Regions from separate parts of the Streptomyces sp. SLBN-31 genome, predicted to be linked through region 2. Evidence: riboswitches for the same ligand, from Rfam matches in the RefSeq annotation. Region 2 holds a riboswitch; each other region holds the start of a gene.
What was found. A riboswitch is a leader RNA that binds a small molecule or an ion and turns the genes downstream of it on or off. The one in region 2 is predicted to bind cobalamin.
Positions count from the first base shown of each region.

Region 1: it holds a riboswitch for cobalamin, as region 2 does, so the genes downstream of both, FBY22_RS30055 (cobalamin biosynthesis protein) here and FBY22_RS16190 (CbtB-domain containing protein) in region 2, are expected to answer to the same signal.
Region 3: it holds a riboswitch for cobalamin, as region 2 does, so the genes downstream of both, FBY22_RS41515 (HoxN/HupN/NixA family nickel/cobalt transporter) here and FBY22_RS16190 (CbtB-domain containing protein) in region 2, are expected to answer to the same signal.
Region 4: it holds a riboswitch for cobalamin, as region 2 does, so the genes downstream of both, FBY22_RS33125 (prenyltransferase/squalene oxidase repeat-containing protein) here and FBY22_RS16190 (CbtB-domain containing protein) in region 2, are expected to answer to the same signal.

Region 1 covers NZ_VFNC01000002.1:2,182,573-2,187,736, forward strand. The annotation lists gene FBY22_RS30045 (inorganic phosphate transporter) at 240-1,484, shown strand; gene FBY22_RS30050 (hypothetical protein) at 1,519-1,746, shown strand; cobalamin riboswitch at 1,873-2,015, shown strand; gene FBY22_RS30055 (cobalamin biosynthesis protein) at 2,115-3,056, shown strand; gene FBY22_RS30060 (cobyric acid synthase) at 3,053-4,564, shown strand; gene cobN (cobaltochelatase subunit CobN) at 4,561-5,164, shown strand, end outside.
Region 2 covers NZ_VFNC01000001.1:3,522,059-3,527,222, forward strand. The annotation lists gene FBY22_RS16180 (histidine phosphatase family protein) at 125-715, shown strand; gene FBY22_RS16185 (CbtA family protein) at 782-1,537, opposite strand; gene FBY22_RS16190 (CbtB-domain containing protein) at 1,560-1,781, opposite strand; cobalamin riboswitch at 1,818-1,963, opposite strand; gene FBY22_RS16195 (TMEM165/GDT1 family protein) at 2,384-2,965, shown strand; gene FBY22_RS16200 (ArsC/Spx/MgsR family protein) at 3,063-3,419, opposite strand; gene folE (GTP cyclohydrolase I FolE) at 3,454-4,098, opposite strand; gene FBY22_RS16210 (hypothetical protein) at 4,100-4,561, opposite strand; gene FBY22_RS16215 (DUF2231 domain-containing protein) at 4,647-5,164, opposite strand, start outside.
Region 3 covers NZ_VFNC01000003.1:847,149-852,312, forward strand. The annotation lists gene FBY22_RS41510 (nucleoside hydrolase) at 24-983, shown strand; gene FBY22_RS41515 (HoxN/HupN/NixA family nickel/cobalt transporter) at 980-2,020, opposite strand; cobalamin riboswitch at 2,046-2,261, opposite strand; gene FBY22_RS41520 (metalloregulator ArsR/SmtB family transcription factor) at 2,316-2,675, shown strand; gene FBY22_RS41525 (LAETG motif-containing sortase-dependent surface protein) at 2,740-3,612, opposite strand; gene FBY22_RS41530 (DUF4142 domain-containing protein) at 3,864-4,592, opposite strand; gene FBY22_RS41535 (DUF6445 family protein) at 4,838-5,164, shown strand, end outside.
Region 4 covers NZ_VFNC01000002.1:2,873,991-2,879,154, reverse strand. The annotation lists gene FBY22_RS33140 (ABC transporter ATP-binding protein) at 1-133, opposite strand, end outside; gene FBY22_RS33135 (energy-coupling factor transporter transmembrane component T) at 130-1,272, opposite strand; gene FBY22_RS33130 (SCO2322 family protein) at 1,265-1,888, opposite strand; gene FBY22_RS33125 (prenyltransferase/squalene oxidase repeat-containing protein) at 1,885-3,111, opposite strand; cobalamin riboswitch at 3,225-3,360, opposite strand; gene FBY22_RS45450 (RidA family protein) at 3,485-3,862, opposite strand; partial or broken gene FBY22_RS45445 (nuclear transport factor 2 family protein) at 3,860-4,291, opposite strand; gene FBY22_RS33115 (MBL fold metallo-hydrolase) at 4,337-5,164, opposite strand, start outside.

The DNA of each region.
Region 1 (5,164 bases), on a different contig from region 2:
GCACTTCAGGACGGAAACCGACGCTCCGACTCGACATCGCATACAACCTCCGGCGCCGGGCACGGGTGCCACGGGCCGAGCGAGACGGGCATGGTGGACTGGAGCCAGGTGGTCGTGCCGAGCCGGTTCACCCCGGACGGCTGTTTTCCGACACCCTGATGCCCACCTCAGTTCATCTTCCGTTCACCCAGGTTATTTACGGTCAACCGTCCGATGACTTCGAACGATTGCCTGGGTAAATGGAAAACTTCTCGCTGATCCTCGCGATTGTGGTGGTAACCGCACTCGCGTTCGATTTCACGAACGGTTTCCACGACACCGCCAACGCGATGGCCACGACCATCTCGACCGGTGCACTCAAGCCCAAGGTCGCGGTGGCCATGTCCGCCGTGCTGAACCTTGTGGGCGCTTTCCTCTCCGTGGAGGTCGCCAACACGATCTCCAAGGGTCTCGTCGACGAGACCGGCATCCGTCCCGAGGTCATCTTCGCCGCTCTGGTCGGCGCGATCCTCTGGAACCTGCTGACCTGGCTGGTGGGGCTGCCCTCCAGCTCCTCGCACGCCCTCATGGGTGGTCTGATCGGCGCCACCGTCGCCTCGGCCGGCTTCGGTGCCGTGCACGGCGACGTGCTCGCGACCAAGGTTCTCCTGCCGGCGCTCGCCGCACCGATCGTGGCCGGTCTGGCCGCGTTCCTCGCGACGCGCTTCTCCTACACCCTGGACAAGAAGGCCGACGGCAAGGCCTCCGCCAAGGGCTACCGCGCCGGGCAGGTCGCCTCCGCCGGCCTGGTCTCCCTGGCGCACGGCACGAACGACGCACAGAAGACCATGGGCATCATCACGCTCGCCCTGGTCGCCGGCGGAGTCGTCGCCCCCGACGCCGACCCGCCCACCTGGGTCATCCTCTCCGCCGGTCTCGCCATCGCGCTCGGCACCTACATCGGCGGCTGGCGCATCATCCGCACCATGGGCAAGGGCCTGACCGAGCTGCAGCCGCAGCAGGGCTTCGCCGCCCAGACCAGCGCAGCCACGGCGATCCTGGCCTCCTCGCACCTCGGCTTCTCGCTGTCCACCACGCACGTCGTCTCCGGCTCCGTGATGGGTGCGGGCCTGGGCCGCAAGGGCGGTGTGGTGCGCTGGTCGACCGCGACCCGGATGCTGGTCGCCTGGGTTCTCACCCTCCCGGCCGCCGCGCTCGTCGGCGCGGGCGCCGAGTCCGTGACGGACCTCGGAGACTGGGGCACCGCCGTCGTCGCCGTCTTCCTGGTCGCCGCGAGCGCCGCGATCTGGAAGCTCTCGCGCCGCGAGGTCGTCGACGCGTCCAACGTCAACGAGACCGAGGAACCGCCCGGCGTGGTGACCACGGCCATCGCCGCCGTGACCCCGCCGCCCGCGGGCACGGTCACCGAGGAGCTGACGGCCACCATCGCGGCGCCGGCCACGACCCCGACCACGGAGCCGGTGAACCCGCCGGCCGCCGTCTGAGTCCCGAGCATCAGGTAACGAAGGAATCAGCAGCATGAAGATCGACTGGGCAGCTCTGGGCTCCGTCTTCGGCGTCAGCCTCGCGGTCACCGTGGGTCTCGTCGCCCTGTTCACCCTCGGCGTGATGGGCCTGTCCCGCAAGGAGCGGGCCGTGGCCGAGGGCAACTCGGCCGCTCTCGCGGCGACCGGGGCCTACGTGGCCTTCGCGGGATGCGCGGCGGCCGTCGCGTACGGAATCTCGCTGATCATGAACAAGGCCTGAGCCTCGAACGCACCTGTGATGCCGGGACGGTGATCCGTCCCGGCATCACGCGTTCCGGTGACCCCGGCGACCCCCTGCGTGTGGGCCTCAGCACACTCCCGCGTCGCAGGTCAACGGCAAGTTGACTGCCGTTCGGGCGCGTGGTGGACTGCCGGAGCCATGTACGGCGGCAAGGGAGGAAGCCGGTGAGATTCCGGCGCGGTCCCGCCACTGTCACCGGGGTAGATAGCCCCGGGAGCCAGGAACTCCCACCGCCGGTCTCGTCGAACCAGGGCGCGGACACCCTGAGTGAGGACATATCGCCATGCGCGGCTGCCTGTTGAGGTTCACCACCCCGGTCCCGCCCGACCCCTTGGCGGGCTGAGCCGGTGCGGGCCGATCGCGTCTTCGCGTACGGCGCCGCCGCCGGACTCCTCGGTGACCAGCTCCTCGGCGATCCACGCCGCGGACATCCGGTCGCCGTGTTCGGGCGTGCCGCCGGCGCCGTGGAAAGAGTGCTGTGGCGTGACCACCGCGGGTGGGGCGCGCTGCACACCGCCGTGTGCGTGGGCGGTGCCGTGGCCCTCGGCGCCGCGGCACAGTCGCTCGTACGTCCCTCCCGTACCGCTTCCGTCGCGCTGACCGCCGCCGCCACCTGGGCCGTGGTCGGCGGCACGTCGCTCGCGCGCGAGGCACGGACCGTGGGACGGGCCCTGGAGGCGGGGGACGTCGAGGCCGCCCGGGCACGGCTGCCGCATCTGTGCGGGCGGGATCCGCAGGCGCTGGACGCCGACGGGATCGCGCGGGCCGTGGTGGAGTCGGTCGCCGAGAACACCTCCGACGCGGTGGTCGGGGCGCTGGTGTGGGGGGCCGTCGGCGGTGTGCCGGGGCTGCTGGGCTTCCGGGCCGTGAACACACTGGACGCCATGGTCGGGCACCGGTCGGCCCGTTACCGGCGCTACGGGTGGGCCTCGGCGCGGCTGGACGACGTGGCCGGATGGCCGGGGGCCAGGCTGACGGCCGGGCTCGCGACGGTCGCCGGGGGTGACCCGGCGGGGGCGGTACGGGCCTGGCGCGCCGACGCCGGCCGGCACCCGAGCCCCAACGCCGGTCCGGTGGAGGCCTCGTTCGCGGGAGCGCTCGGGGTGCGCCTGGGCGGGACCTTGTCGTACGGAGGGCGGGTCGAGCACCGGCCCGTGCTGAACAGGGAGGGGCGGCCCGTGGAGGTCGGGGACATCGAGCGGGCCGTGCGGCTGTCGCGGCGCGTCGGACTGCTCGCGCTCGGCGTGAGCGTTGCCGCGCGCGCCCTGCTGAGGGGACGTGCGTCATGAGCGGCGGTGGGCTGCTCGTCGCCGGTACCACCTCCGACGCGGGCAAGAGCGTCGTCACCGCCGGGATCTGCCGCTGGCTGGTGCGACAGGGCGTCAAGGTCGCGCCGTTCAAGGCGCAGAACATGTCCCTGAACTCGTTCGTGACGCGTGAGGGCGCCGAGATCGGGCGGGCGCAGGCCATGCAGGCCCAGGCGTGCCGGATCGAGCCGACCGCGCTGATGAACCCGGTGCTGCTGAAGCCGGGGGGCGAGCAGAGCAGTCAGGTCGTGCTGATGGGCCGGCCCGTGGGCGAGTTGAGCGCGCGGGGGTATCACGGCGGGCGGCAGCAGAAGCTCCTCGGGACCGTTCTCGACTGTCTCGCCGAACTGCGGGGCACGTATGACGCGGTGATCTGCGAAGGGGCGGGCAGTCCGGCCGAGATCAACCTCAGGCGCACGGACATCGTGAACATGGGCATCGCCCGGAACGCCGGGCTGCCCGTGCTGGTCGTCGGGGACATCGACCGCGGGGGCGTCTTCGCCTCCTTCTTCGGGACGGTCGCGCTCCTCTCCCCCGAGGACCAGGCGCTCGTCGCGGGGTTCCTGGTCAACAAGTTCCGGGGCGACGTCAGCCTCCTGGAGCCCGGCCTCGACATGCTGCACGGGCTCACCGGGCGGCGCACGTACGGCGTCCTGCCCTTCCGGCACGGGCTCGGCATCGACGAGGAGGACGGGCTCCGGGTCTCCCTGCGCGGGACCGTGCGGGAGTCCAACACCGCCCCGCCGGTGGGCGAGGACGTGCTGCGGGTCGCGGTCTGCGCGATCCCGCTGATGTCCAACTTCACGGACGTCGACGCGCTGGCCGCCGAACCGGGGGTCGTCGTGCGGTTCGTGGACCGGCCCGAGGAGCTGGCGGACGCGGACCTGGTGGTGATCCCGGGGACCCGAGGGACCGTCCGGGCCCTGGAGTGGCTGCACGAGCGGGGACTGGCCGACGCGCTGCGCCGCAGGGCCGCCGAACAGCGCCCGATCCTCGGTGTCTGCGGCGGCTTCCAGGTCCTCGGCGAGCACATCGAGGACGAGGTGGAGAGCCGGCGGGGGCATGTGCCGGGCCTCGGAGTCCTGCCCGTGCGGGTGCGGTTCGCCCGCGAGAAGACCCTCACCCGGCCGGTGGGCGAAGCCCTCGGCGAGCGGGTCGAGGGGTACGAGATCCATCACGGGGTCGCCTCCCTGAGCGGAGGGGAACCCTTCCTCGACGGCTGCCGGGTCGGCCAGACCTGGGGCACGCACTGGCACGGCTCGCTGGAGTCGGACGGTTTCCGGCGCGCCTTCCTGCGCGAGGTGGCGGCCGCCGCGGACCGCCGTTTCGTGCCGGCCGGCGACACATCGTTCGCCGCGCTGCGCGAGGAGCAGCTCGACCGGCTCGGCGACCTGATCGAACAGCACGCGGACACGGACGCGCTGTGGCGGCTCATCGAGTCCGGCGCGCCGCAAGGACTGCCATTCATTCCACCGGGAGCGCCCGCATGAGCACTGTGTTGTTGTTGTCCACCGCCGACACGGACCTGTTGGCGGCGCGGGCCGCGACCGGCGCCGACTACCGGATCGGCAACCCGATGCGGGTGAACGTCGCCGAGGAGCTGCCGGGGCTCGTCGAGGGCGCCGACATCGCCGTCGTACGGCTGCTCGGCGGCAAGCGGGCGTGGGAGGACGGGCTCGCCGCGCTGAAGGCGTCCGGTGTCCCGACCGTGCTGCTCGGCGGCGAGACCGTGCCGGACGCGGAGCTGATGGCCGAGTCGTCCGTGCCCGCGGGTGTGGTCGCCGAGGCGCTGAAGTACCTCGTCGAGGGCGGACCGGCCAACCTGACCGAGCTGGCCCGGTTCCTGTCGGACACCGTGCTGCTGACGGGCGAGGGCTTCGTCGAGCCGCACAAGATGCCGGAGTACGGCGTCCACGGCTCGTACGAGAGCGTCGACGGCCGCCCGACCGTGGGCGTGCTCTTCTACCGGGCCCATGAACTGAGCGGCAACACCGCGTTCGTGGACACCCTGTGCCAGGCGATCGAGGCGCGCGGCGCCAACGCCCTTCCCGTGTACTGCGGTTCGCTGCGCGGCGCGGACCCCGGGCTGT
Region 2 (5,164 bases):
CCGCCGCGGCGCGCTCCGGACACGGTGAGGTGGGCTGTTGCACGGAACGATAGCCTTCAGACGCGCTCCGGCAGTGCCCGTCCGGTGGCGTCCCACTCATGTTCGAGACTCCAGGAGCGACCGCGTGACCAGCCGCGTCATCCTCATCTCGCCCGCGAGCAACCCGTCCCTGCGCCAGGCTCGCTTCGACGACGGCCGGACCCCGCTCGATGAGAGCGGTACTGCGCGGGCCGGGGCGGCGGCCTGGACGCCGCGTTCGCCCGCCCGTGTCCTCACTTCCCCCAGTCTGCGCTGCCGGGAGACGGCCGCCGCACTCGGACTGCGCGAGGGTGACCCTCGGGCGGAACTCGCGGGCCTGCACGTGGGCCGGTGGCAGGGCCGCACGCTCGACGAGGTCGGCTCGGCCGAGCCGGAGGCGGTGGCGCAGTGGCTCGCCGACCCGGCTTCGGCGCCTCACGGCGGGGAGTCGGTGCAGCAGCTGTGCTCGCGCATCGGACAGTGGCTGGACAGCGAGTACGTGGCGGACGACCGCACGATCGCCGTCGTGGAGCCCGATGTCGTGCGGGCCGTGGTGGTGCAGGTGTCGCAAGCGCCGCCGACGGTCTTCTGGCGCATCGACGTGGCGCCTCTCACGGCGACGGAGATCAGCGGCCGAGCGGGACGCTGGAACCTGCGTGTGGGGCGCCCTCTCGGCGGGCGGGACACCGACGGCTGAGGTGCCGGAAAACGCCAGAGGGCCCTCGGACGGTTCCGTGGACCCTCTCGCGTGTGGCGGCGCCTGTCAGTTGAGGCCGGCCGCCGGTTGGCGTGCCGTGGCAGCCGCGGCGGGCTTGGGATTCAGCAGCCGTTCGGCCAACTCGCCGAAGACCAGACCGAATCCGGTCCACAAAGCCATCTGGATGGCCAGCGCGGAGAGCCGGAAGCGCCACAGCACGGTGGCCGGGAACTCTCTCGGCACCTCATTGACGACGGGCAGGAACGCGTACGCGAGCCCGATCACCAGCACGAAGGCGGCCACCGCGACCACGGTCGCCCACCATGTGCCCAGGGACGGCGCCAGGCGCTTGCCCAAGATCGTGGCGGCGATCGTGAGGAGGACGCTGAGCACCATCATCAGGAAGTACAGGGTGGTCCGCTTGCCAATGGTGTCGGGGTGGCCGACGGACGGCGGGTTGGCCGGGTACTTCAGGAAGGGGACGACGTAGACGGTGAGCAGTGCGCAGCCGGACAGCAGCAGTGCCGTCGCGCGGGGGGTGAAGCGGCCGACGCGGCCGAGTGCGAAGGCGTAGGCGAGGGCGGCGATGCCGCCGAAGGCGACCCCGTAGATGAGGACGCCGGTGGCCAGGCCGGCGGTGGACTGCAGGGAGCGGGAGACCACTTCCATCTCGTGCCCGTGGGAGTGGCCCTCCTCGAAGGCGATCGCCTTGTCGACGTACGGCTCGCCGAGAAGGTAGGCCACGACCAGCGCGAGCACGCCGGCCGCGAGGCCGGCGAGCATGCCGCGCACGAGGAGGTTTCTTACCGTTGCGGAGTTCATGGAGCGCTCGGTGTCCCTTGCCTCAGTGGCAGGGGAAGCCGAGCAGGTGGCGGGCGTCGTGCACCCACTCGTGAACGTCCGTGCCGTTGAACACGGAGGTGGCGCCCTGCTCGGCGCCGACGAAGTACAGCAGGACCAGCATCAGGATGCCGAAGAAGACCGCCCAAGGAGCGATCGCGCCGATCGGCAGCTTGGCGGGAAGAGCGGGAGTGGTGGCAGTCGGCTGGGCGACATGCTGCGCCATGGCAGGGCCTCCTCTGGGAGTTCGCGTCCCATCTCGGTGGTGCACATGACGACGGCTACGGGTCTGACTCGCCGCCACCTCTTCGCGAGGCGCAGGCACACAGTGGCGCGACCGTTCCGGATTCCCACCGGCTTCCGTCTTGCCGTCGTCGATATCCCAGCGACCGTACCGCGTGTCGCGAACATGGCCAAGACCGCACCACCTGGAGTGATGCATCTCGCGGCGGAAGGGGGATGCGGCGATGGTGCAGTCGGTGCTCGCGTGGCGGCGCACCCCGGCCGTTGGTGAGGGAGACAGGGGGATTGAGCCCTCGTGTCGGAAGCCGCTGCCTGCGGACCGTCCGGCGGCCGTTACACTGGTCGGCAGCGAAGGGGAGTAGTCCCGCAACACCGGCAGGTCGACATACTGGATGTCCACGGATGTCCCGGCCTCCGGGCTCTCGCATCACATGGTGCGGGGGTGGACGAGACCTTCGGCCAAGGCAAGACCCGGCCCGCACGGCTGTGCGGGCCGCTCCGTCATGCCGGGCCGAGTGGTTCTTCCCGTCGCCCGCCTGGGTGCCTCACGAGCCCGTGGCCCGGCCCCGGCAGAAAGCACCAGTAATGACCTTCGACCCCGTGGCGCTCGTCACCGCGTTCGGACTGATCTTCCTCGCGGAGCTGCCCGACAAGACGATGTTCGCCTCGCTGGCCATGGGCACCCGCATGCGGCCGCTGTACGTGTGGTTCGGCACCTCCACGGCATTCGTCGTGCACGTGACCATCGCCGTGGGCGCCGGCAGCCTGCTCAGCCTGCTGCCCACCCTGGCCGTCAAACTCGTCTCCGCCGCCCTGTTCGCCTTCGGCGCCGTCGTCCTGCTGCGAGGGTCGGGCGACGATGAGGACGAGACCGCCGGGAAGACCGTCACCGGTTTCTGGCCCGTCTACACCACTGCCTTCATGGCCGTGTTCATCAGCGAATGGGGTGATCTGACGCAGATCACCACGGCCAACCTTGCCGCCACGAACGGCTGGCTGCCCACCGCGATCGGATCCGCCGCCGCCCTGATGTCTGTCTCCGCCCTGGCCCTGCTGGCCGGGCGGTTCATCGCCAAGAAGGTGCCGCTGAAGACCGTGCAGCGCTTCGGTGCCCTCTGCATGGCGGGCCTTGCCATCTGGACCCTCGTCGAGGCGGTCACCGGCTGAGCCGGTCGGCGGCTGGCGGTGGTGCTGGGTCGCTGAGGCCGCGCGTGCCGGCCCGGGGATCGTTCGCGGCAGACCCGGGCCGGCGGCGACGGCGCGTCTAGGGCAGGACGGACCGGACAGCGTCCGGTGTGCGGCCGATCACCGTGGTCCCGTCGTCCGCGGTGATGATCGGTCGCTGGATCAAGGACGGGTGGGTGGCCAGCGCGTTGATCCAGCGCGCGCGGGAGGCGGTTTCGCGGGGCCGTGCGGAAAGGCCGAGCTCGGCCGCTTCGGGTTCGTTGCTGCGGGTGATGTCCCATGGCTCCAGCCCGAGGCGCAGCAGTACCTCCTCGATCTCCTGCGCCGTGGGCGGTTCCTCAAGGTAGTGCCGCACGGTGTAGGAGGCGTCTTCCGCGTCCAGCATCGAGAGCGCGGAGACGCACTTGCTGCAGCCGGGGTTGATCCAGATTTCCATGTAGTGGGTCTTTCGGTACGCGGGGGAGCGGTTGTCAGCCGGGCAGGCCGGTCAGTGTGAGGAATTCGCTGCGCGAGCGGGCGTCGGTGCGCAGCAGGCCTAGCAGGGTGGAAGTCATGGTGGTGGTGCCGGTGGCCTGGACGCCGCGCAGGGTCATGCAGGTGTGCTCGGCCTCGATGACCACCCCGACGCCTTTGGGCTGCAGCTGGTTCTGCAGCCAGTCCGCCACCTGCTTGGTGAGGCGCTCCTGTACCTGTGGCCGACAGGCGAAGTGTTCCAGGATGCGGGCGAGTTTGGACAGTCCGAGGATCCGTCGGCCCGGCAGGTAGCCGATGTGGGCGGTGCCGACGAAGGGCAGCAGATGGTGCTCGCACACCGACCGCAGGGGAATGTTGCGGGCCAGGACGAGTTCGTCGTACCCCTCGTCGTTGGGGAAGGTCGTCAGGTCGAACGAGCGGGGCGAGAACAACTCGGCATAGGCGCGTGTCATACGGCCCGGAGTGCCGCGCAGGCTCTCGGAGTCGGTGCTGATGCCCAGAGCTCGCAGGAACTGCCCGGCGGCCTGCTCGGCGGCTGCCAGGTCGGTCTCCTGCTCGACGGGGGAGACCACATGCAGGGCAGGCACCTGCTGAGGTATCGGCTCGGACGAATGCGACAGGGCGGCGTGGTGCTGGGACATGTCAGCTGCCCCCGACACTCAGGGCGGACAGCAGGACGAGCAACACGGTCGCCACGGCGAACAGCCCGTGCGCGATGACCACGGCGACGGGGAAGTGCCGCTCAGCGGGAACGTCCTGTCCGGCTCCGGCTCCGGATGCGGCGCCTGCTCCTGCTCCTGCTCCCGCCGGGACGGTGGCGTGCGAGCGGTGGACCGGGATCCAGCGGGCCAGCATGACGAATCCGAGCAGCGCGACGGGTACCAGCAGGATGAAGGCGGTCCAGGCCAGAGCCTCCTTGTCGGCGACGACGTAGACGATCCATACGACCAGTCCGATCGCGGCGAGGGCGAAGTGGCCGAAGATCACCGGGACCGGGAGGTGGCTGCTGCCGCCGCGGGCACCGCCGCGTGAGAGCCAGGTGCCGAGCATGTAGAAGCCGCCGAGAGCGGTGATCACCCAGGTGACCAGTGCGGCGATGTCCATGAGAACTCCAGTTGGGGAAAGCGGCTGCCCAGGCCTATGCCGGACAGAGGGAGCCGATGCCGGACAGAAGGAAGAAACGGCCGGGTCAGCCGGTGCGACCCTGTGCACCTGGCTGTACGGGGGTGAGCTTCTCGGCGTGTGCGGGGGTGAACCCCTCGGCCTGGGTCGCCTCGTCGGCGACCCGGACGCCGTAGCGGTAGGACAACTTGCCGCCCAGCCATCCCGAGACGCCCAGTACGACGAAGGTGGCGGCATTGAGCGCCAGCTGCCCCGCCCCCACGCTGCCGGAGGGGCCTCCACCGGCGTGCCGCCACAGGAAATTGCCGAGGTAGGCGGCGGTCACCAGCAGGTTCAAGGTCATGTGGACCAGGCCCACCCGGAAAGCACGGGTACCGGTCGGGATGGCGAACAGATCCAGGAAGCCCACCGTGGCCGCCGCCAGGGCGCCGATGACGCCGAGGGCGATCAGCCACATCGCCCCCCGGGACAAGAACTCCGGCCCCTTCACGAGGTGGGAGGCGATGTCGAAGACCAGGGCGGCCGCCCAGGCTCCGATCGGCACGGTGACGAGGATCGGGTGGAACGGGTGCCCATAGGGGCCGG
Region 3 (5,164 bases), on a different contig from region 2:
GGGGGTGTCGAGAGGAGTTCGTCGTGGTGGGCATTCCGGTGATCATCGACTGTGACACCGGTGTCGACGACGCCCTGGCGCTGTTGTTCGCCGTGCGGCATCCGGGGCTCGATCTGCGGGCGGTGACCTGCGTCGCCGGCAACACGGACGTGGACGGCGTTGTCCGTAATACGTTGACCGTGCTGGAGCAGGCCGGGGCGCCGGACATTCCGGTCGCCCGGGGGGCCGAGCGGCCGTTGATCGAGCCCGCGCGGCCCGCCCCGGTGCACGGGGTGGACGGTATGGGCGATCTCGGGCTGCCCGCGCCCCGGCGGCGGCCGGTCGACGTCGATGCGGTGACCTTGCTGCACAGGGCGATCGTCGGTTCGCCTCGTCCGGTGACGCTGATTCCCACCGCTCCGCTGACCAACATCGCGCTGCTGTTGCGGACCCATCCCGAGGTCACCCGCAACATCGAGCGGATCGTGTTCATGGGCGGCGCGGTGGCGACCGGCAACGCCACGCCCGTCGCCGAGTTCAACGTGTGGCACGACCCCGAGGCGGCCGCGGTGCTGCTGACCGCCGGGGTGCCGATCACCATGTACGGGCTGGACGTCTTCACCCAGGTCGTCGTGCCCGGTGCGGACGTGCATCGGCTGCGGGCCAGTTCCGAACCGGGGACCCGGCTCGCCGGTGAGCTTCTCGCCCATCGGCCCGCCCATCCCGGTGAGGCGCCCGAGGCCGAGGAGGCCGGTGGGCTGGGGGACGCGGGGGCCGTGTGCGCGGTCGTCGATCCGGCGGGGATCGGCACGCGGCTGCTTCCGGTCGAGGTCTCCCTCGCGCCGGGGGCGACGCGGGGGCAGACGATCGTCGACCGGCGCCCTCGGCCCGGCGAGGCCGAGCACCATGAGGGCGACCGTGAACAGGCCCTGGTGGATGTGGCGTTGGACGTGGACGTGGAGCGGTTCGTGAAGTTGTATCTGGAGACTGTGGAGCGGGCCTAGTCCGCTTCGGCCGTGCGTGCGGTCCAGCGCTGTTCCACCTTCGCCAGGCGCCAGTACGTCAGTGCTGCCGCCCATACGACGATGAACAGGCCGACGATGACGTAGCCGATGTTGCCGACGTCGAGGCCTGCGAGTTCCATCGTGCCGATGAAGAAGGCGACCACGATGGACAGGCCGGTGATGGTCAGGTTGTAGAAGACCTTGCGGACCGGGTTGGAGAACGCCCACTGGTAGGCGAAGTTCATGAAGGTGCCGTCGAGCGTGTCGAACAGGCACATCCCCGCGGTGAAGAGGAGCGGCAGGCACAGGATCGCGTACCAGGGCAGGCCCGCCGCCGCTCCGGAGCCGGCCATGACCATGAGGGTGACCTCGGTGGCCGTCTCGAAGCCGAGCCCGAACAGGAAGCCGACCGGGTACATCTGGCCGGGGCGGCTGATGGAGCGGGTCAGGCGGCCCAGGAAGCGGTTCATGAAACCGCGGGAGTCGAGGTGGCGTTGGAGCTCGTTCTCGTCGTACGTGCCCGCCCGCATCGCCCGGAAGACGCGCACGATGCCCACCAGGGCCACCAGGTTGAGCGCCGCGATGAGGTAGAGGAAGGCACCGGCGACGGTTGTTCCGAGGAAGCCGAGGACCTGGTGGGTACCCGAGTTCTGGTTGGTCACCTTGTCGGCGAGCTGCGTGCCCGCCGCGATCATCACGGCCAGCACGATCACCACGCTGGAGTGCCCGAGCGCGAACCAGAACCCGACGGACACCGGCCGCTTGCCGTCGGCCATCAGCTTGCGGGTGGTGTTGTCGATCGCGGCGATGTGGTCGGCGTCGAAGGCGTGCCGCACGCCCAGTGTGTAGGCCGTGATGCCCAGGCCGATGCCGAAGGCCTTGGAGCCGACCTCGTAGTGGCCGGGGACCACCAGGAGGAAGAGGATTCCGAAGGCGACGATGTGCAGGGCGGCGATCACCGCCACCAGTCCCGCGGTCTTGACGGTGTCCTCGCGTCGCCAGCGGAAGGAGGCGTCCTTGGTCTCGGGCAGGGTCATGCCATCAGCTCCAGCACCTCGTGGATCTTTCGTGAGCTGCCGTGGCCGGTCTCCTGGCTTACGGGTCGTGCGTCCGTCGTCCCTGCCTTCCCAGCCGTCGTGAGACGACCAGTGGCTGTCCCTTGCGGGACGCGGGACGGGGACTCCCCGATTTCAGTGGCGAGGGCCGCTCCGGTATCGCACCGGATTCCCGAACGCCACGGCCCGCTCACCGTAGGCGACCCCACGTATCCCTGCATAGCTGCGCACCTGCGCAGGTATTCAAGATCACATATGGGGCTGCGAGGATGACCCCATGCATCTCGTCCCGGCCGATCGCGCAGACCGGCGCACCATCGACGGCCACCGGGTGTGCGACGCCATCGCCGCCATCGGTGACGAGGCCCATGTGCGCATGTGGGCCGACCGCTTCTCCCTGCTCGCCGACCCCAAGCGGCTGGCCCTGCTGCTCGCGTTGCACCGCACGGGGCCGCTGGCCGTGTCCGACCTGGCGATCGCGACCGGTATGAACGACCCGGCCGTCTCGCAGGCGCTGCGGCTGCTGCGCGCGGCCGGTGCGGTCGCCGGGGAGAAGGAGGGGCGGGTCGTGCGCTACCGGCTCGTCGACGAGGACGTACGGCTGCTGCTCAAGCACTGTGCCGCCGACGCGAGCTGACGTGCGGATGTGACGGACGCCCCGGAGCGGGGGATCCCCGGGGCGTCCGTCGTTCGGGAGTGGTCTAGGAGCGGGCGCCGCGTCGGCGTCGGCTCGCGACGACGATCGCCGCGCCGCCGGCCAGGAGCACCGCCGCGCCGCCGGCGATCATGCCGGAGTTGCCGCCGCCGGTCTCGGCGAGGTCGCCCCCGCCGCCGTTCGGCGTGGCCGCCGGGACGCTGGTGGACGCGGACGCCACGGGGGTGTCCGGTGTCGACTCCGAGGCGCTCGGCGTCGGGGTGGACGGGGTCGTGGAGGGCGTGGCGGGGGGCTGCGACCCGGTGCTCGTGCAGTCCTTCGTGCCGCCGTTCCAGGACGCGATCAGCTTGTCCTTGATGACCGCGTGGTCCGGGCCGGCCGGCAGGTCGCCGTGCTCGAAGCCGTCGTTCGCGCCCTGCTTGCCGTCGAACTTCGTGGCGCCGCGGTAGAGGTCGATCTGCGCGAAGCAGCCCGCGTCCGGCACCGCGATGTCGAGGGAGTCGGTCCGGCCGGGCTTGACCGTCACCGTGTCGAAGTCGACGAGGACCTGCTGTCCCGAGGTGGCGAAGGTGGCGCCGTGGGCGAGGTAGGAGGCGAGCGAGGCGGTGCAGGTGGAGGCGTCGCCTGCGGTGCGGACCTTGATGTGGACCTTGCCGTCGTCGGTGGGTCCGAGGTTCTGGTCGTCGACCTTGACGGAGTCGTAGAAGTCCGTGCCGTCGAGGGAGAACTGGCAGCGGTCGGTCTCCGTCTTGGTGCCGGCGCCCGTCCCGGGCTTGTAGGAGCCACCCGACTTCCAGCCGTCTCCGCCGGGGGCGCCGCCGTGCGCCCAGGCGCCGGAGGCGGTGGCGGCGCAGAGGGCGAGCGTCGCGACGCCCGTTCCGAGGAGGCGGCGCGCGGTGACACGGCTCGCTGTGGACATGGCGGATCCCCACTTCGGCATGTGCAGCACCCGGCGAGGGCCGCGCGGGCAGCGTGAGGGCATGCCGCGGCCGGTCCTGCCGGGGTGATGGTCGAAAGAAACACTGGGCTCACTGGTCACATGAGCCTCAGTGCGCTCACATCGTGGAGCCCGTGATCGAACGCTGTCAACCTGCGGTGACGCAGCGGTAGTTCAACCGTCCATCACAATTTCGACACAAGCGGGAGGTGGTCCTTCCGGGTGTCCCGCGCTCAGCCCACCGTCGGGGTGGGGCTGGCGTTCGTGCTGGGCTCGCCCGGCAGGACCGGGGGTTGGGTGGTGCTGTCCACCGGCGGGGTGAGCACGATCGCGGGCTGACCTGCGACCGGGGGCGGCGGGGTCAGGTCCTTGGCGGGCAGCTTCGGCGGGGTGGTCTCCTGGAAGAGCACCTGGTCGAAGTTGACCAGGCCGGTGTTCTCCATGACCGTGATGTGGTCCAGCACCGTGGCGTTGGCCTGGTCGGCCAGGGTCCGCACCACGGTGTTCTTGGTGGTGGAGCGGATCTTCGCGATGGTGTTGAAGATCGAACCGTGCGTCACGCGCAGGATGTTGGCGAAGTCGGTGTCGAACTGCTTGCCGCTGTCCGCCTTGAGCGTGTTGACGAACCCCACCTGCTGCGGGCTCGCCACATTGGGAATCGTGATGTTCAGCATCGTGCTGATCTTGCGGCAGCTGGCGTCCAGTGCCGCGTGGCCGTCGATGAGGTGCTTGCTGGCGGTCTTGACCGCCGCGCTCTGCCCCTTCTGCAGCCCCAGTTGACCGACGGGGTACTCCCACAGGCCGGCGGCGCGCACCTTGACCACGAAGTCCCGGTCCGCCTCGGTCAGCGGCCCCCACTGGGTCTGCGCGATGACTCTCGTCCCCGAACTGGACACGGTGTTCACCCCGAGCATCGAGGGATAGGCGAGTGCGACGAGGGTCAGACTGAGGGCACCGCCCACGAAGAGAGTTCCCGTCGCGTTCCGCGAAAAGCGCACCGTGCCTCCTGCCCAATCGGTTGTCCCGCCGTCCTGAGGCGGGGGTCGGACGGAGATGAGTACGGACGGCACCGGGGAACGGAACCTTTTGATTCGGTAAAATCCCACGGGTGTGAGTCAGATCATGGTGCTGTGCTCATGACAGGGTTGACGGAATGTTGACCACTTCTCGGGAGAGTCCAGACGAGCCCCCGACCTAGATTCGGCCCATGTCCCCACAGCCCACGCCCCGGGTTCCCGCGGCCCTTCCGGTCCTGCCGTACCGCAAGCCCACCAAGGGCCGCGACTACTGGGTCCTCGACGACGTGCTGCCCGACGTGGACGCCGTCCGCGCGCGCTGTCTGGCGAAGGACGACTGGGTGCAGGGCTACCCCTACACCTCGGAGACCTGGCCCGGGCTGCGCACCATGCCGGGGCTCGAACCCGCGGAGCTCGCCCGGGTCGAGCGCCTGGTGCGGCAGGCGACCGGGGCGAAGGAACTGTGGGTGCAGCAGGCGCCCGGCGGCGGCACCCTCAACCACAACTGCGTCCAGGTC
Region 4 (5,164 bases), on a different contig from region 2:
GGGTCGACTTGCCGGTGCCGGACGGGCCCACCAGCAGCACCAGTTCGCCCTCCGGGACCTCGAAGTCCACGCCCCTGAGGGTGGGTTCGGCCGCCCCCTCGTAGGTCACCGAGACGTCCTCGAAGCGGATCACGACGGCTCCTTGGGGGTGGGGGCGACGAAAGCCGGCAGCAGGGCGACGAGTACGGCCGCCGCCGGCCAGAGGGGAAGGGTGGGTGCCGTCAGCGGGACGACGGCGGGGGCCAGGGCGGCCGGGTCGGTCGCGGCGGCCAGGGTGAGCAGTGCGGCGGGCACGGCGCCGGACGCCGTCACCAGCCAGGCGCGCGCATCCCAGCGGTCGGGGCGGTACCGCGTGCGCAGGCTGCGGCGGCCGCCCAGGCGGAGACCGGCGAGGGACGCGGTGACACCGGCGAGCAGGAGCGGCAGACCGTAGGTGCCGGCCTCGGCGGTGAGCAGCCCGTACGTCCCCGCGCACACGCCGAGCAGACCGCCGAGGGTGAGGGCGGTGGTCGTACGGCGCACGGGGGCGGGGACCTCGGCGGTACGGCCGTATCCGCGCGCGTCCATGGCCGCGGCGAGGGCGACGGAGCGTTCCAGGGCGCCTTCCAGGACCGGCAGGCCCACCTGGAGCAGGCCGCGGACGCCGCTGTCCGGGCGGCCGCGCAACCGGCGCGCGGCGCGCAGACGGTGGACGTCGGCGATGAGGTTCGGCGCGAAGGTGAGGGCCACGACGACCGCAACGCCCGTCTCGTACAGCGCGCCGGGCAGGGACTTCAGCAGACGGGCGGGGTTGGCGAGGGCGTTCGCCGCGCCCACGCAGACGAGGAGGGCGGCGAGCCTCAGGCCGTCGTAGAGGGCGAACAGAAGCGACTCGGCCGTGACCTCGCCGCCCAGGCGGATGCCCTGCGCCCAGTGCGGGAGCGGAACTTCGGGGAGCGTGAGGAGGGTGTGCGTGCCGGGGACGGGGGAGCCGAGGACGACGGCGAAGACGAGGCGGATGAGGAGCACGGCGAGGGCGAGCCGGAGGAAGGCGGTGTAGGAGCGGGCGTCGGGCGAGTGGGGGCGGCAGGTGGAGACGACGTAGGCGGAGACCGCGATCAGGAGGCCGAGGAGCAGGGGGTTGCCGGTCCGGGTGGCCGCGGTGCCGAGCGCGAGCGACCACAGCCACCAGGCCCCGGGGTGCACGAGGAGACGCCGCTGCCGCGACCGCGGCACGCAGACCCGCGGGGCGCCGCCCTGTTCGGACCGCTCGGGATCGTGGGTGTCAGGCATGCCTGCGCCGTCGTGCCTGCCATGCCGCCGCGGCGCCCAGCAGCGCGACCGCGCCCGCACCCACCCACAGGCCCGCCGAAGGGCCGCTTCCGCCGCCGCCCGTGTGCTTGTCCTCGGCGCTCGACACCTGCTCGCCGCACCCCTTCGCCGGGTACCCGGCGATCGCGCAGAGCAGGGCGTTGGTGTCGTAGCGCAGGGGCTTGGCGACCGCGGCCAGGGCGTCCGCCGTCGTCGCGTCGGACGGCACCCGGGCGCATGCCGTGCGGCGGGCGGGCGGCTGCTCGGCGGACGGGGCGTCCTTCGCCGTACCGAAGTCGATGAGCAGGGCTATCCGCTTCTCGCCCCGGACCGCCGGAGTCCGTGCGCAGATCGCCGCGAAGGACGTCGCGCCGCGTGGCTTCGCCGCGTCCCCCGAGTCCTCGCTGACCGAGAAGCGGAAGCCCTGGACGTCGCCGTCGGCGGGGCGGGCGGTGGAGGGGCCCTGGGTGGCGTAGGTCCAGTGACCGGAGTCGAGGGTCCAGAACGACCAGTACCGGTAACCGGTGGCCCCGGCCGGTGCGGCGAGGCCCAGGGTGAGGAACAGGGTCGTGAGGAGGAGGGTCGCGCGGCGCGTCACCGCTGACGCCTCCTGCCGCGGAGCATCAGCGCGAAGCCGATGAGGGCGCCGACGAGCAGGCCGCCGCCGACCGTCCAGGCCACGCCGAGGGAGTCCTCGTCCTTGCCGGCGGACGCCTTGGTGCCGTCCGGGCCGGCCGTCGGGTTGTCGTCGACGCCCGCGGGGGCCGGGCCGGTCGCGTTGAGCTTGGCGACGAGGTCCAGGCCGCCGAAGTCGTGGACGTCTCCGCCCCGGGCGGCGGACGCGGCGAAGATCAGCTGGGCGTAGGCGGCGGGACCGGCCTGGGCGGCCCAGTCGGCGGCGTGGGACTCCAGCCAGTGCAGCGGCTTCGCGGCCTGGGAGTTGAGGCCGGCGCTCGACAGGGCGACGACCGCGTCGGCCGTGTTGCCGTAGTCGGGCTGGGGCTTGGCGCCGGGCAGCGCGGTGGTGAGGTGGCCGCTCTTGGCGAGGGACTTGGCGAGCCAGGCGGCGCCGTTGTCCGCGGCGGGCTGGTGGCCGGAGTCGCTGTCGGGGTCCGCGCAGCCCGCGGGCGCGTCGGTGTCGTCCTGCCTGCTGCCCGCGACCGTCTCGCCGAGCAGGCCCAGCACGGCCGCCGCGGTGGCGTCGGCGTTGGCCGCGAGCCTGCCCTTCTTGTCGGGCTGGTAGGCGAAGGCGCCCGCGTCGGGGCCGTCGCAGGGCAGCGCGAGGCCGCGCAGGGCGTCGTAGGGGGACTTGCCGTCCTTGTGGAGGTTCGGCACCGTCACGCCGGCCTGGGCGAGGGCGCCGATCACGACGGACGTGGAGTTCGCGTCGCTGGCGCCACCGGCGGTGAAGCCCCAGCCGCCGTCCTTGTTCTGCACCGACTTCAGCCAGCCGACGGCCTTCGCCACCCGGCCGTCGTGGCCGCCGATCTCGGCGAGGGCCTGGACCGCGGCCGCCGTGCTGTTGGTGTCGGCCTTGCACGGCGCGCCGGCGGTGGCGCGGTAGGCGGCGAAGGAACCGTCGCCGCACTGCTGCCCGGCCAGCCAGGCCACGGCCGCGTCGGCCGGCTCGACGCCGACGGTGCGCTGCGCGAGCAGGGCGAGCGACTGGCGCCAGACGCCGTCGTACGTCGGGTCGGAGGTGCCGTAGAGGCCGGTGGGGAGCGATGCCGAGGGGGACGGCGAGGCGGCGACCGCGGGGGTCGCGCCGCCGAGTACGGCTACGGCGGCCAGCGCCGCGGCGCTGTGACGGATGACGCTCATGATCGGCTGCTGCCTCTCCCTGGGGAGCCGGAAAGCAGCACGGGACAGCCCCGGGCGGCTCGGCTCCGTATACCTCGACGGTGCCGTGTGGCGGCGGGGAGCCGGCACACGTGAGCCGGTCACGATCCGTACGGGGCACTCCGGCTGGCCGGTCCGGGTCGGACCGGGTCACGGTTGCGGGTCAGCGCCGGATTCGCACCGGCTTTCCCCCGTACGGGTGATGACGACCCGGACACTGTACCCGCGGGTCAGGAAGGTCTGAGCGGTGGCTGTGCGTGACGGAGGTCACCGACGCCGACGCCTCCGACAGCCGGCACAGCACCAGGGCCAGATCGCCGGCGGGACGGGCCCCGGGTTCTCTCGCGCCCGTGGGTCAGCCCACGACGGCCACCGCGTCCACCTCCACCAGCACCCCCTCCCGCACCAGGCGCGCCACCACCGTCGTCCGGGCCGGAAGCGGGTCGCAGCCGGTGAAGAACTCCCGGTAGACGGCGTTGAACTCGGCGAAGTGGGCGCGGTCTGCCAGGTAGCAGGTGCAGCGCACGATCGAGCGGCGGTCACCGGCCACGGCCGCGACATTGGCCAGCACCAGGCGTGCTTGCTCGGCGAAGGCGGCCGGCATTTCGTGGGTGCCCGGATGCAGGGGTCCCTGTCCGGAGGTGAACAGGAAGGGACCGGTGCGCACGCCCTGCGACAGCGGCGGTTCGGTGCCGTCGGAGAAGCGGACGTAGGGCGCGGCGTCGGTGTGCACGCGCTGCGGGCCGCCGCCGAAAGGCAGGACGAGGGTGCGGGCGGCGAGCAGCCAGGTACCGTCGGCGGCCCTGCGGAAGGCGTCCTCGTAGTGACCCACCTGGTACGGCGGCCCGGCGGGCAGGATGCCGCCCGGGTGGCCGTCCAGGCGGTACGTCGTGAAGTACGACGTGGCCGTGGCCGTGTCCGGACCCGTCACGGTGACCCGGACGTTGGACATCACGCGGCGCGAGAGCCGGTCGGCGGGACGGGCGCCGAAGTACGTCCGCAGCGCGTCCCGTCCCTCGATCCGTCGTTGGCCCTCCGGCCACTGGCAGACGCCGTCCTCGGTGAACAACTCGGCCACGGTGGCCGGTTCACCGAGATCGAGGCGGTGGACGAAATCGAGGATCAGGCGTTCGCAGGCGCGCTCGGCGAGAAGGTTCTCCATGAACCCGTATTCATACGCGGTCTACGGCTGTGTACGTCACCGTATTCATACGCGGTCGACGGCCGTGTACGTCACCGGATCGCTCCCCGGCACCGCCTCCGCCCGGCCCAGTTTCACCAGTCGTCGCAGATGCGCCTCCGCCTCGGAGACGGCGATGTTGCGCGAACCGTAGGGGATCTGCTCCCAGGGCCGGTTCCACTCCATGCGCTCGGCGAGCTGCCAGGGGGTGAGGGGCGCGGCGAGCAGGCTCAGGAGCCCGGCGAGGCGCTCCTCGTGGTGGGCGAGCAACTCCCTTACGCGGGACGGCCCGTCGGTGAAGGCGTGCTGGTGGGCCGGGAGCACCTCGGCGGGGGCGAGCCGGCCGACGCGTTCGAGGGAGTCGAGGTAGTCGCCGAGGGGGTCGGTGACCGTGGCGTCGTCCGGGTCCTCGTAGAGGCCGATGTGCGGGGTGATCTCGGGAAGCAGATGGTCCCCGGAGAACAGGCGTCCGTGGCCCGGCAGTCGGGAGGGGTGCTCCTCCTCCAGGTGCAGGCACACATGGCCGGGGGTGTGGCCGGGCGTCCAGATCGCGCGCAACCGCCGCCCCGGCAGGTCGAGCAGCTCGCCGGGCACGATCTCGCGGTCGGGCAGGGCGGGGGAGAGGCCGGGCAGGGCGGCGCGCGGGGCGGGGTCGCGCAGCGGAGCCACGTGCTCCTCCGGGGCGCCGGCGGCCGTGAGCTTGGCGGCCATGTAGGTGAACCAGCGGTCGGCCCGGGTCTCACGGGTGCGCCGGACGATCGCCGTGTCGGCCGCGTGCATCGCGATCCAGGCACCGGAGGCCTCACGCACCCTGCCCGACAGGCCGTGGTGGTCGGGGTGGTGATGGGTGATCAC